DNA from 2 places in the Kitasatospora sp. NPDC101176 genome. Region 1 is predicted to be linked to the other one. Evidence: riboswitches for the same ligand, from Rfam matches in the RefSeq annotation. Region 1 holds a riboswitch; the other holds the start of a gene.
The links. A riboswitch is a leader RNA that binds a small molecule or an ion and turns the genes downstream of it on or off. The one in region 1 is predicted to bind cobalamin.

Region 1 (6,035 bases):
CGGCCGGGTTGCGCGGGCTCTCCACCAGGTCGACGTAGTCCAGGACGAAGATCCGGTCGTTCCGGACCGCCGAGACGCCGGCGAGCGGCGGGAAGGACTTCAGGAAGGCGCGCTTGGCCTCGGCGCCGGTCTCCCCGTAGTTGTTGATCACGATCACCTCGGGGTCGCGCTCGACGACGCTCTCCCATCCGACGGTGGTCCAGCTGTCGGCGAGGTCGCCCGTCACGTTGGTCCCGCCGGCCCTGGCGATGATCTCCTGGGGCGCGGCGAACCTTCCGGCGGTGTACGGCTTGTCCTTCCCGCTGTCGTACAGGAAGACGGACGGCCGGTGCGCGGGCTCCGGGACGGCGGCCACCTGCGCCCGGAAGTCGGCGATCAGCCGGTCGGCGCGGTCCCGGACGTCGAAGACCTCGCCCAGGTTGGCCAGGTCGGTGTAGAGCGCGTCCAGCGGGGACATCACCCCGCGCTCGGGGCCCCGGCCGCTGCGGCAGGACTCGCTGAGCACGTACGAGCCGATGCCGAGGTCCTTCAGCGCCTGCGGGGTGAAGCCGCTCCCCTCGTCGAAGCCGTAGTGCCAGCCCGCGAAGACCAGGTCGGCCCGGGCGTCCAGCACGATCTCCTTGGTGATCTCCTTCCTGGAGAGCCACGCGGTCCGCTGGTAGCCGTCCTTCCAGGCGACCTGGTCGACCCGGCCCTTGTCGTCGGGCATCACGTAGCCGGCCATCCGGTCGGCGAGGCCGAGGGCGAGCATCAGCTCGGTGATGCCGACGTCGTTGGTGACCGCCCGGGCGGGCTTGCGGTCGAAGGTGAGCGCGGTGCCGCAGTTCTGCACGGTCACCGGGTAGTGGGCGGAGCCGGCGGTGGCGTCGCCGGGGGCGATCTCCGCGCCGCAGGCGGTGAGTCCGAGGGCGAGCAGGGCGGCGGAGGCAACGGCCTTGGTGCGCAAGCGGGTTCCTAGCGGGTGGGGTGGACACGGTCGAAGAGCAGATGGAGGGCGCCGGTCACCGGGTGCCGGACGGGGGTGGCCCGGACGCCGAACACCTCGGCCAGCAGGTCGGGCCGGAGCACCTCGGCGGGCGGCCCGGAGGCGACGATCCGGCCGGCCCGCAGCACGTACAGCAGGTCGCAGTGGCCGGCCGCCAGGTTGAGGTCGTGCAGGGCGGTGAGCACCGTAGGCCCGGCCTCCCGGACCAGCGCCAGCACGTCCAACTGGTGGGCGATGTCCAGATGGTTGGTGGGTTCGTCGAGCACCAGCAGCCGCGGGTCCTGGACCAGTGCGCGGGCGATCAGCACCCGCTGCTTCTCGCCGCCGGACAGGCTCGGGAAGCCCCGTCCGGCCAGGTGCTCGGCGCCGACCCGGCGCAGCGCCCGGGCGCAGCGCGCGCGGTCGTCCGGGCCCGGCCCGCCCAGCCCGCTCCGGTGCGGCAGCCGGCCCATCGCGACCACCTCGGCGACGGTGAAGTCGAACTCGGCGGAGTGCTCCTGCGGCAGCGCGGCCACCCGCCGGGCGGCCTCGCGGGCGGGGAGCGCGTGCAGCTCGGCGCCGTCCAGCAGGACGGCCCCGGCGGCGGGCCGCAGCGCCCGGTAGACGCAGCGCAGCAGGGTCGACTTGCCGCTGCCGTTCGGCCCGACCAGACCGACCACCTGTCCGGCGGCGGCCTCCAGCACGACGTCGTGGACCAGCCGGGCACCGGCCAGGTCGACCGAGACCCGGTCGAGGGAGAGGTCCATCAGCGCCCCCCGAGGGCGTGGCCGCGGCGGCGCATCAGGAACAGGAAGCAGGGCACGCCGAGCACCGCGGTGCCGACCCCGACGGGCAGTTCGGCGGGCGCCAGCAGGGTCCGCGAGACGATGTCCACCCAGACCAGCAGCAGCGCACCCGCCACCGGCGCGACCAGCAGCACCCGGCGGTGGCCGGCCCCGACCAGCATCCGGGCCAGGTGCGGGACCATCAGCCCGACGAAGCCGATCGCCCCGCTGACCGCGACCACCGTGCCGGTGACGGCGGCGGTCACCACGAACAGCTCGCGGCGCAGCCGGTCCGGGTCCACGCCGAGCGAGGCGGCCGTCTCGTCACCCATGGCGAGCGCGTCCAGCCGGCCCGCGGAGCAGTGCAGGTGGACCAGGCCGGCGAGCACGGTGGCGGCGACGATCGGGACGGAGCCCCAGGTGGCGCCGCCGAGGTTGCCGAGCAGCCACATCATGGCGTCCCGGGCGGCCTCGCCGCGGGCGGCGGCGAAGACCATCAGCGCGGTGGCGGCGGAGAAGCCGTAGGAGAGCGCGGTGCCGGTGAGCACCAGGCGCAGCGGGGTGAGTCCGTGGGCGGTCCGGGCGGCCAGGTAGACCAGCACCATGGCGAGCAGCGCGGTGCCGAAGGCGGAGGCCGAGATCGCCCACACCCCGAGCGAGGCGAAGGCGCCCAGCAGCAGGACGGCGTTGGCGCCGACGGCCGCGCCGGAGGAGATCCCGAGCACGAACGGATCGGCCAGCGCGTTGCGCACCAGGGCCTGCACGGCGACCCCGGTGGCGGCGAGCCCGGCGCCGACCACCGCGGCCAGCACGGTGCGCGGCAGCCGGATCTCCCAGACGATGGCGTACGCGGCGGCCTCGTCGGCCTCCAGTCGACCGCCCGTCAGCCCGGCGGCGAGCAGCCGCAGCACCCGGGCCGGGCCGAGGCCGGCGGCGCCCAGCGCGACCCCGCAGACCAGCGAGAGCAGCAGGGCGACGGCCAGGCCGAGGGCGAGGGGCGGGGCGGGTATCCGCCGGGCGGGCGGCGCGGCCGCGGCGCCGCTCACGTGCCGGCCCCGCCGGGCCGCACACGGGCGTGGGCCCGCGCGCACCTGTTGACGGTCCGTTCGCTGCGCTCGTTCACCGGGGTTGTGCGCCTTGCCTCGGGCCGCGGGCGCGCGGGGGCGGGCGCCGGGCGGGCGCGGGCCCGTGCGGCGCCGTCCCCTCGCAGTCCACGGCGAGTTGTCGGGAGGTCAGCGGCCGGGGGCGATCGGGCTGGCGCGGCCGTGCGGGCCGCGCTCACCGTTGCGGGTCAGCGCCGGACTCACACCGGACTTCCCCCTCGGACGCCCTGGCAGCATAACAGCCACTCAGGCTAGGCAACCCTTACCGGGGTGGGTCCCGGCCGGGTCGGCCGTGGACGCACGACCGCCCCCGTCCGGCGGTGCGGACGGGGGCGGTCGGGTGGCGACGCGTCAGGCTCAGGCCTGCTTGGTCTCCCAGAAGATCTTGTCGACCTCGGCGATCAGGTCCAGCAGGGCCTGGCCGGTGGCCGGGTCGGTGGACGCCTTGGCGGCCGAGGCGGCCTTCAGGGTGTCGTTGATCAGCGCGTGCAGCTGCGGGTACTTCTCGAAGTGCGGGGCCTTGAAGTAGTCGCTCCACAGCACCGAGATGTGGTGCTTGACGGCCTCGGCGCGCTGCTCCTTGATGATGACGGCGCGGGCGCGGAAGTGCGGGTCCTCGTTGGCCTGGTACTTCTCCTGGGTGGCCTTGACCGACTCGGCCTCGATCCGGGCCTGCGCCGGGTCGTACACGCCGCAGGGCAGGTCGCAGTGGGCGTGGGCGGTGGCGCGCGGTGCAAACAGACGAGAGAACATGGGAGTCCTTCCTTAGATCGTCTTCCCGCGCCCGAGATTACCCTTCCGCCCTGCGGGTTTCGCGATCGGGCGGTGGGCCTAGGGCAAAAGGCGGACCCGGAACCGGGGTAATCCGGACATCGAACGGGGTGACGATCCGTACGGCAGACTGGGACCGTTCGGTCGGGAGGAGGAGTCGTGGCGCGGAGCGCGGAAGCCGGGGGCGGCGCCCGGGGCGGCGGCGCGCTGCCGTTCGGGCTGGTCGACGTGGCCGGGCCCTCGATGGTCCCGACCCTGCGCGAGGGCGACCAGCTGCTGGTGCGCTACGGCGCGCCGATCCGCCCGGGCGCGGTGGTGCTCTTCCGGCACCCCTTCCAGCAGGACCTGCTGGTGGTCAAGCGGGCCGCCGAGCGCCGCCCGGCGGGCTGGTGGCTGCTGTCCGACAACCGGCCGGTGGACAGCGACAGCCGCAGCTACGGCCCGGTGCCGGACGAGCTGGTGCTCGGCCGGGTGCTGCTGCGGTTGCGCCCGCGCCCGGCCTGGCTGGCGCCCGGCCGCCGGCTGGAGCGGCTGCTGCTCGGCGGCCGGCTGGCCGCCGTCCCGGGCCTGGCCCGCCGGCTGGGCCTCTGGGTGGAGGACGTCCGCCCGCCGCAGCCGCGCTAGGGCCTGTTGCCCGGCGCCGCGGCCTCCGCCTCCTGGCGCTTGCGGGCCCGGTAGGCGGCGACGTTGGCGCGGGTCGCGCAGCGGTCCGAGCAGTAGCGGCGGGAGCGGTTGGTCGAGGTGTCCAGGTAGGCGTTGCGGCAGGGGGCGGCCTGGCAGATGCCGAGCCGGTCGGCGCCCAGCTCGGTCAGGTGCACGGCCAGGCCCATGCAGGCGACGGCGCTGAAGTGCGCGGTGGCGGTCGGCGAGTTGTCGGCGAGGTGCAGGTGCCAGCGGGGCCGGCCGGCGTCGTCCAGGTAGTCGTGCCCGGAGACCAGCGGGCTGACGGGGTACTCCATCAGCAGGCTGTTCAGCAGGTCGACGCCCCGGACCTCGTCGTTCTCGGCGGCGGCCTCGAAGACCCCGCGCAGTCTGGTCCGCACCGCCCGCAGCCGGGGCAGGTCGGACTCGTCGGCCAGCGCGGCGGCCCGCGAGGAGTCGGAGAACAGCTCGCGCACGGCCTCGACGGAGGTCAGCGAGTCGGTTCCGCGCTCGGGCTCCTCGGTGTTCACCAGCCGGACGGCGAGGTCGGCGTACGAGGCGAGCTCCACGGCGGTCCTTCCAGAAGTGTCGGTAACGGGCTGACTGCTTCCAGCCTATTACCCGAGTGGGGAAAACGTCGGCGCCCGGCAGGAGCAGCCTGCCGGGCGCCGACGGCACGGATCTACAGGACCTTGGAGAGGAAGGCCCTGGTGCGTTCGTGCTGCGGGTCGGTGAGCACGTCGCGGGGGGTCCCGGACTCGACGACGACGCCGCCGTCCATGAACACCAGCGCGTCGCCGACCTCGCGGGCGAAGCCCATCTCGTGGGTGACGACGATCATCGTCATCCCCTCCTCGGCCAGCCCGCGCATGACGTCCAGCACCTCGCCGACCAGCTCCGGGTCGAGCGCGGAGGTGGGCTCGTCGAAGAGCATCAGCTTCGGTTTCATGGCAAGTGCGCGGGCGATCGCCACGCGCTGCTGCTGGCCGCCGGAGAGCTGCGACGGGTAGTTCTTCGCCTTGTCGGACAGGCCGACCCGCTCCAGCAGGGCCATCCCGCGCTCGCGGGCGTCGGCCTTGGACTCGCCCTTCACCTGGACCGGCGCCTCGATGACGTTCTCTATGGCGGTCATGTGCGGGAACAGGTTGAAGCGCTGGAACACCATGCCGATGTCGCGCCGCTTGAGCGCGACCTCGCGGTCCTTGAGCTCGTAGAGCTTGTCGCCCTTGCGCCGGTAGCCGACCAGCTCGCCGTCGACGGACAGCAGTCCGCCGTTGATCTTCTCCAGGTGGTTGATGCACCGGAGGAAGGTCGACTTGCCGGAGCCCGACGGGCCGATGAGGCAGAACACCTCGCGGGGCTTGACCTCCAGGTCGATGCCCTTGAGCACCTCGACCAGGCCGTACGACTTGCGCACGCCCTCGGCCTTGACCATCGGCTCGCCCGGTGCGGCGTCCTGCGGCTGCTTGGTCAGATCGGTCATGCGTGACCACCTCCCTCGAGCCCCGGGACGACGTCGTGCTCGGTCTTCGGCGCGGGCTTGCCGCGGAAGAGGCCGCGCACGCGCTGGAGCGGGGTCGGCGGCAGCGTCCTGCTGGTACCCCGAGCGTAGTACCGCTCGACGTAGTACTGCCCGACGGTCAGCACGGAGGTCAGGAAGAGGTACCAGAGGCTGACGGTGATCAGCAGCGGGATGGTCTGGAAGGTGCGCGAGTAGATGTTCTGCCCGGCGCGGAACAGCTCCTCCAGCGCGATGACGCTGACCAGCGA
Region 2 (6,035 bases), on a different contig from region 1:
GGGCGAGTCCAGCACGATCCCGCTGATCGCGTGCGCCCAGGAGGAGCGGGCCGCCGCCTGCAGGACCATGGTGGCGCCCACCGACCAGCCGTACAGGATGACCCGGCCGGCCCCGTTGTCCAGCGCCAGGCGCATCGCCGACTCGACGTCGCGCCACTCCGTCTCGCCGAAGTGGCTGAGCCCGTCCGGCGAGGCCGGGGCGCCCTCGTCACCCCGGTAGGTGACCGCCAGGGCGGGCATCGAGAGCCGGTCCAGGACGGGGAGCACCGGGAGGGTCTGCTGCCGGTCGCCGCCGGGGCCGTGCACCAGGATCACCCAGGTGCCGCGCTTGCCGTCGAGGAACCAGACCGGCAGCGCGCCGAGCTCGCCGTCCGCGGCGGTCTCGCGGTACGGGAGGCCGAGCGCCGCGGTCGGGTCGCCGAGGTGGACGCGCGGGGTGAAGCGGACCTCGGTGCCGGGCGTGAGGGTGCCGCGGTCGGCGCGCAGGAGCTTGCGGGTCACGCCCTGCTCGTCGCTGTGCAGGACGTCCTCGACGACGGCGTGGCCGTGGTCGTCCCACTCGACCGCCCAGCGGCCCGGGCGCAGGCTCGCGGGGCGCCGGGTGAAGGTGATCCGGCCGGCCGCCAGGCTCTGCACCAGGACGGGGCCGGAGCCCTCGACGGCGGCGGCCGGGCGGACCGTCCGTTCGGAGGCCCGGCGGCCGATGACCAGGACGGCGGCCCCGGCACCGACGGCGGCGGCGGCCACGACGGCCGCGGTTCCCCAACGCATATCGCTCCCCGCTCTGACGGTCGGACGGTCTTGGACCGGACGGTGTTCGAGCACCAGTTCACCGGGAGGGCGGCCGGGCGGCCACCGGGCTGGGCCGTCCGGGGCACGGCGGGGCGGCCGGCGGGGGTGTGGGCGGCGGGCGGGAGGCGGGCGGGCTGGAGGGGTACGGGCGGCGGTTCGGCGCGGGCGGGCGGGGGCGGGCCGCGGCGTCAGACCGGGATGTCGGTCCGGCGCCGCCCGAGCAGCTCCCAGAAGCGCTCCGCCAACGGCTGCTCGCGGACCGGGTCCGGCGCCGCGGCGGCCGGGGAGCCCCAACTGCCGCTGCCCCAGTGGGAGGAGACCTGGTTCTCCTGCTGGAGGGCCGTCAGCACGGCCGCCAGGTCGTCCTCGTGGACCGGCACGATACGGGCGACGGCCCGGACGTGGGCCTGCCAGCGGCCGTCCACGCACTGGCGCAGGCACCGGTCGAGCTCCTCGCGGCGGCCGGTGACGTCGACGAGCTCGCGCAGCCGCAGGCCGAGCACCTGGGCGAGCGCGTGGGTCTGGGCCTCGTCGCCGTCCCACCGGCCGGTCAGCTCGGCGTCCTGGTAGCGGCGCAGGGCGACCCCGATCCGGCGGGCGGCGGCGTCCTGGTGGAGTTCGCGGGCGACCCGGAAGTCCCGCAGCCGGGTGGGGCGGGTGCCCATCAACTGGACGGCGGGGCACCAGAGCGCGCGGGCCAGCGCGATGAACTCCTCCTCGGTCGGCCGCAGCTCGCCGCTCTCCCAGGCGAGGACGTGGGTGGGCAGCAGGCGGACGCCGTGCGCGGCCATCCCGCCGACGACCTGGTCGGGGGTCAGGCCGAGGCCGGCCCGGTGGGCTCGGGCGGCGCCCGGCGAGAACGGCACCGGGGGCAGGGCGGGGGGCTGTCTGCGTCGCATGGGAACGAACGGTAGGTGCGGGTGGCGGCCGGCCCCAGCCGCCGAACACACGAAGCGGCCCTGGAGGTCCCTACGGACCGCTGGACGATCGCACAGGGTGTCATGCCCCTGCGGGCGGGCGGATCGGAGGTACCGACGGAGGTGCCGGCGCGGGCCCCGCCGCCCGTCGCCGCCGCCCGGCCGGGAGCCCGCGGGCGCCCCGCGGCCCCCGGTCCCGTGTGACCAACCCCTCCGTGACCTCGGTTGACTCCCGGTTCGGCCGCGTGATGGGATCCGGGGGCCAAACGGAGGCATGCAGAGGAAGCCGGTGCGAGTCCGGCGCGGTCCCGCCACTGTCACCGGGGAGCACGCTCGGCAGGTTGCCACGGCGCGCCGTCAGAAGCCGCTGGAAGGCCCGGGGGTGCGTCCGACCCGGAAGCCAGGAGACTCTCGCCCCCGCTACGTCGAGCCAGGGCGCGGACCCTGAGTGAGGACACGCACGCGATGCAGGCTGCCCCGCCCCGCCGGACCCGACGCTGCCTTCCGCCACACCCCCCGGTCCCGCCGCACCCGGCCGCCGCCCCCGCGAACCCGCCGCACCCGACGTGCGCCCGCTGACCCGCGCGGCGGCGTTCGCGCTGGGCGCCCTCGCGGGCTACGCCGCCGACGCCCGCTACGCCGACCCCCGCCGCGGCCACCCGGTGGCCGTCTTCGGCTCCGCCGCGGCCCGGCTCGAGCGCCGGCTCTGGCGGGACGACCGGGCGACCGGCGCCGGCTACACGGCCCTGTGCGCGGGCACCGTGGCCGCCGCCGCGGTGGCCCTGGACCGCACCGCGGGCCGGCGCCCGCTCGGCCGCGCGGCCCTGGCCGCCGCCGCGACCTGGACGGTGCTCGGCGGCACCTCGCTGACCCGGGAGGCCCGCACCATCGGCCGCTCGCTGGCCGCGGGCGACCTGACGGCGGCCCGGGCCCGGCTGCCGCACCTGTGCGGGCGCGACCCGAGCGCGCTGGACGAGCAGCAGATCGCCCGCGCGGTGGTCGAGTCGGTGGCCGAGAACACCGCCGACGCCGTCGTCAACGCGCTCGTCTGGGGCGCGCTGGCGGGCACGCCGGGGCTGCTGGCGTTCCGCGCGGTGAACACCCTGGACGCCATGGTCGGCCACCGCTCGCCGCGCCACGCCCGGTTCGGCTGGGCCTCGGCCCGGCTGGACGACGTGGCGGGCTGGCCGGGCGCCCGGCTGACCGCCCTGCTGACCGTCGCCGCCGCGCCGCAGCCGCGCACCGCCTGGCGGGTCTGGCGCCGGGACGGCTCGGCGCACCCGAGCCCGAACGCCGGCCAGGCCGAGTCCGCCTTCGCGGGCGCGGTCGGCGTCCGGCTGGGCGGCACCCTGCAGTACGGCGAACGGGTCGAGCACCGACCCGTCCTGGGCGCCGAACTGCGGCCGGTCACGGTGGACGACATCGAGCGGGCCTGCGTGCTCTCCCGGCGGGTGGGCGCGCTGGCCCTGGGTACGACCGTGGCGGGGCACGTCGCACTGCGACTGCTGGCCGGCCGCGGAAGCAGAAGCGGAAAGGGACGGGCATGAGCAACGCGCTGCTGGTCGCAGGGACGACCTCGGACGCGGGCAAGAGCGTGGTGACGGCGGGCATCTGCCGCTGGCTGGCCCGCCGCGGGGTCGCGGTGGCGCCGTTCAAGGCGCAGAACATGTCGCTGAACTCCTTCGTCACCGCCGACGGCGCCGAGATCGGCCGGGCCCAGGCGATGCAGGCGCAGGCCGCCCGGGTGGAGCCGGAGGCGGCCATGAACCCGGTGCTGCTCAAGCCCGGCGCCGACGGCCGCAGCCAGGTCGTGCTGCTCGGCCGGCCGGTCGCCGAGGTCGGTGCGCTGGACTACCGCGAGCGCAAGCCCGTCCTGCTGGAGCGGGCCCTGGAGTGCCTGGCGGACCTGCGCCGCCGCTACGACGTGGTGGTCTGCGAGGGCGCCGGCTCGCCCGCAGAGATCAACCTGCGCGACCGGGACATCGCCAACATGGGCCTGGCCACCGCGGCCGGACTGCCCGTGGTGGTGGTCGGCGACATCGACCGCGGCGGCGTCTTCGCGGCCATGTACGGGACGCTGGCGCTGCTGTCCGCGGAGGACCAGCGGCACGTGGCCGGCTGGTTCGTCAACAAGTTCCGCGGCGACGCCCGACTGCTCGCCCCCGGGCTGGAGATGCTCCACGGGCTGACCGGCCGCCCGGTGCTGGGCACCCTGCCGATGCTGCCGGGCCTGTGGCTGGACGCCGAGGACTCGCTGGACCTGTCGACCGTGGTGGACCGGGTGGACGGCCGCGGCCCGCTCGGAGCGGACGTGCTGCGGGTGGCCGTGGTGCGCTTCCCCCGGCTCTCCAACTTCACCGACGTGGACGCGCTCGCGCAGGAGCCGGGCGTGCTGGTGCGCTGGGCGACCCGGCCGGAGGAGCTGGCCGACGCCGACCTGGTGGTGCTGCCCGGCACCCGGGCCACCGTCGCCGACCTGGCCTGGCTGCGCGAGCGCGGCCTGGAACCGGCGCTGAAGGCCCGCGCGGCGGCCGGGCTGCCGGTGCTCGGGGTCTGCGGCGGCTACCAGATGCTGGCGGGCTCGATCGTCGACGAGGTGGAGTCCGGGGCCGGCGAGGTCGCCGGTCTCGGGCTGCTGCCGACGCGCGTGCGGTTCGGCGCCGAGAAGGTGCTCGGCCGGCCGGTCGGCGAGGCGTACGGGCACCGGGTCGAGGGCTACGAGATCCACCACGGGGTGGTCGAGGTGGAGGGCGGCGAGCCCTTCCTGGACGGCTGCCGGGTCGGCCAGGTCTGGGGCACCACCTGGCACGGCGCGCTGGAGAACGACGGGTTCCGCCGCGAACTCCTGCGCGAGGTCGCCGCATCGGCGGGCCGCGCGTTCGTGCCCGCGCCGGACACGTCCTTCGCCGAGGCGCGCGAGGCCCGGCTGGACCGGCTGGGCGACCTGATCGAGGAGCACGCGGACACCGACGCGCTCTGGAAGCTGATCGAGGGCGGGGTGCCGGCGGCCGGATCGCTGCCGTTCCTGGCGCCCGGGGCACCTGGGGAGTATGCATGAGTGACGTCCGCTATCCGTTCACCGCGATCGTCGGCATGGCCGACCTGCGCCTCGGGCTGCTGCTCAACGCGGTCTCCCCGGCCGTGGGCGGCGTGCTCGTGCGCGGCGAGAAGGGCACCGCGAAGTCGACGATGGTGCGCGCCCTGGCCGGCCTGCTGCCGTCCATCGCCGCCGTCGACGGCTGCCGCTTCGCCTGCGACCCGGCCGGGCCGGACCCGCAGTGCCCCGACGGCCCGCACCCGGCCGCCGGCAGCCACGAACGCCCTTCCCAGCTGGTCGAGTTGCCGGTCGGCGTGGCCGAGGACCGGATCGTCGGCTCGCTCGACCTCGAGCGGGCGCTGGCCGAGGGCGTCAAGGCGTACGAGCCGGGGCTGCTCGCCAAGGCGCACCGCGGCGTGCTCTACATCGACGAGGTCAACCTGCTGCAGGACCACGTGGTGGACCTGCTGCTGGACGCCGCCGCGATGGGCCGCTCCTACGTCGAGCGCGAGGGCGTGTCGGTGCGGCACGCGGCCCGCTTCCTGCTGGTCGGCACGATGAACCCGGAGGAGGGCGAGCTGCGGCCGCAGCTGCTCGACCGCTTCGGCCTCACCGTCGAGATCGCCGCCACCCGGGAGCCCGCCGAGCGGGCCGAGGTGGTCCGCCGCCGGCTCGCCTACGACGCGGACCCGGCCGGCTTCGCCGCGCGGTTCGCCGAGGACGAGCGGGCGCTCGCCGGGCGCATCACCGCCGCCCGGGAGCTGCTCCCGGAGGTCGAGCTGACCGACACCGCACTGCGGCAGATCACCGCGGTGTGCGCCGCGTTCGAGGTGGACGGGCTGCGCGCCGACATCGTGATGGCCCGCACCGCCGTCGCGCTCGCCGCCTGGGACGGACGCACGGAGGTGCTGGAGGAGGACGTCCGCAAGGCCGCCCGGCTGGCCCTGCCGCACCGGCGCCGCCGCAACCCCTTCGACGCCCCGGGGCTGGACGAGGAGCAGCTGGAACGGACGCTGGAGGAGCACGCCCAGCCGGAGACCGAGCCCGAACCCGAACCGGAGGGCGACGGCCCCGACGGCGGCGACCCGGACGGGGACGGCCCGGACGGCGGCAGTGACGGCGGCCCGGGCGACGGCGGCCCCGACGGCGGCGGCGCACCCGAGCCGACCGGCGACGCGGCCCCGGAGACCTCCGCCCCGGAGCCCGCCCCCGCGGACGCCCCGGCGGAGGCCGGAGCACCCGAGCCGCAGCCCGTCCCGGCCCAGCACCCCGCCCCCGCCCGGGAGTCG

Region 2: another riboswitch for cobalamin. It lies ahead of ACIRS1_RS23675 (cobalamin biosynthesis protein); the one in region 1 lies ahead of ACIRS1_RS26135 (iron ABC transporter permease).

The regions. Positions count from the first base shown of each region.
Region 1 is NZ_JBIWPA010000022.1:8,192-14,226, reverse strand. It holds gene ACIRS1_RS26145 (ABC transporter substrate-binding protein) at 1-946, opposite strand, end outside; gene ACIRS1_RS26140 (ABC transporter ATP-binding protein) at 955-1,731, opposite strand; gene ACIRS1_RS26135 (iron ABC transporter permease) at 1,731-2,795, opposite strand; cobalamin riboswitch at 2,972-3,111, opposite strand; gene sodN (superoxide dismutase, Ni) at 3,210-3,605, opposite strand; gene sodX (nickel-type superoxide dismutase maturation protease) at 3,867-4,247, shown strand; gene ACIRS1_RS26120 (CGNR zinc finger domain-containing protein) at 4,244-4,834, opposite strand; gene ACIRS1_RS26115 (amino acid ABC transporter ATP-binding protein) at 4,948-5,700, opposite strand; gene ACIRS1_RS26110 (amino acid ABC transporter permease) at 5,745-6,035, opposite strand, start outside.
Region 2 is NZ_JBIWPA010000018.1:87,205-93,239, reverse strand. It holds gene ACIRS1_RS23685 (alpha/beta hydrolase family protein) at 1-771, opposite strand, end outside; gene ACIRS1_RS23680 (transcriptional regulator) at 981-1,691, opposite strand; cobalamin riboswitch at 1,988-2,120, shown strand; gene ACIRS1_RS23675 (cobalamin biosynthesis protein) at 2,276-3,256, shown strand; gene ACIRS1_RS23670 (cobyric acid synthase) at 3,253-4,767, shown strand; gene ACIRS1_RS23665 (putative cobaltochelatase) at 4,764-6,035, shown strand, end outside.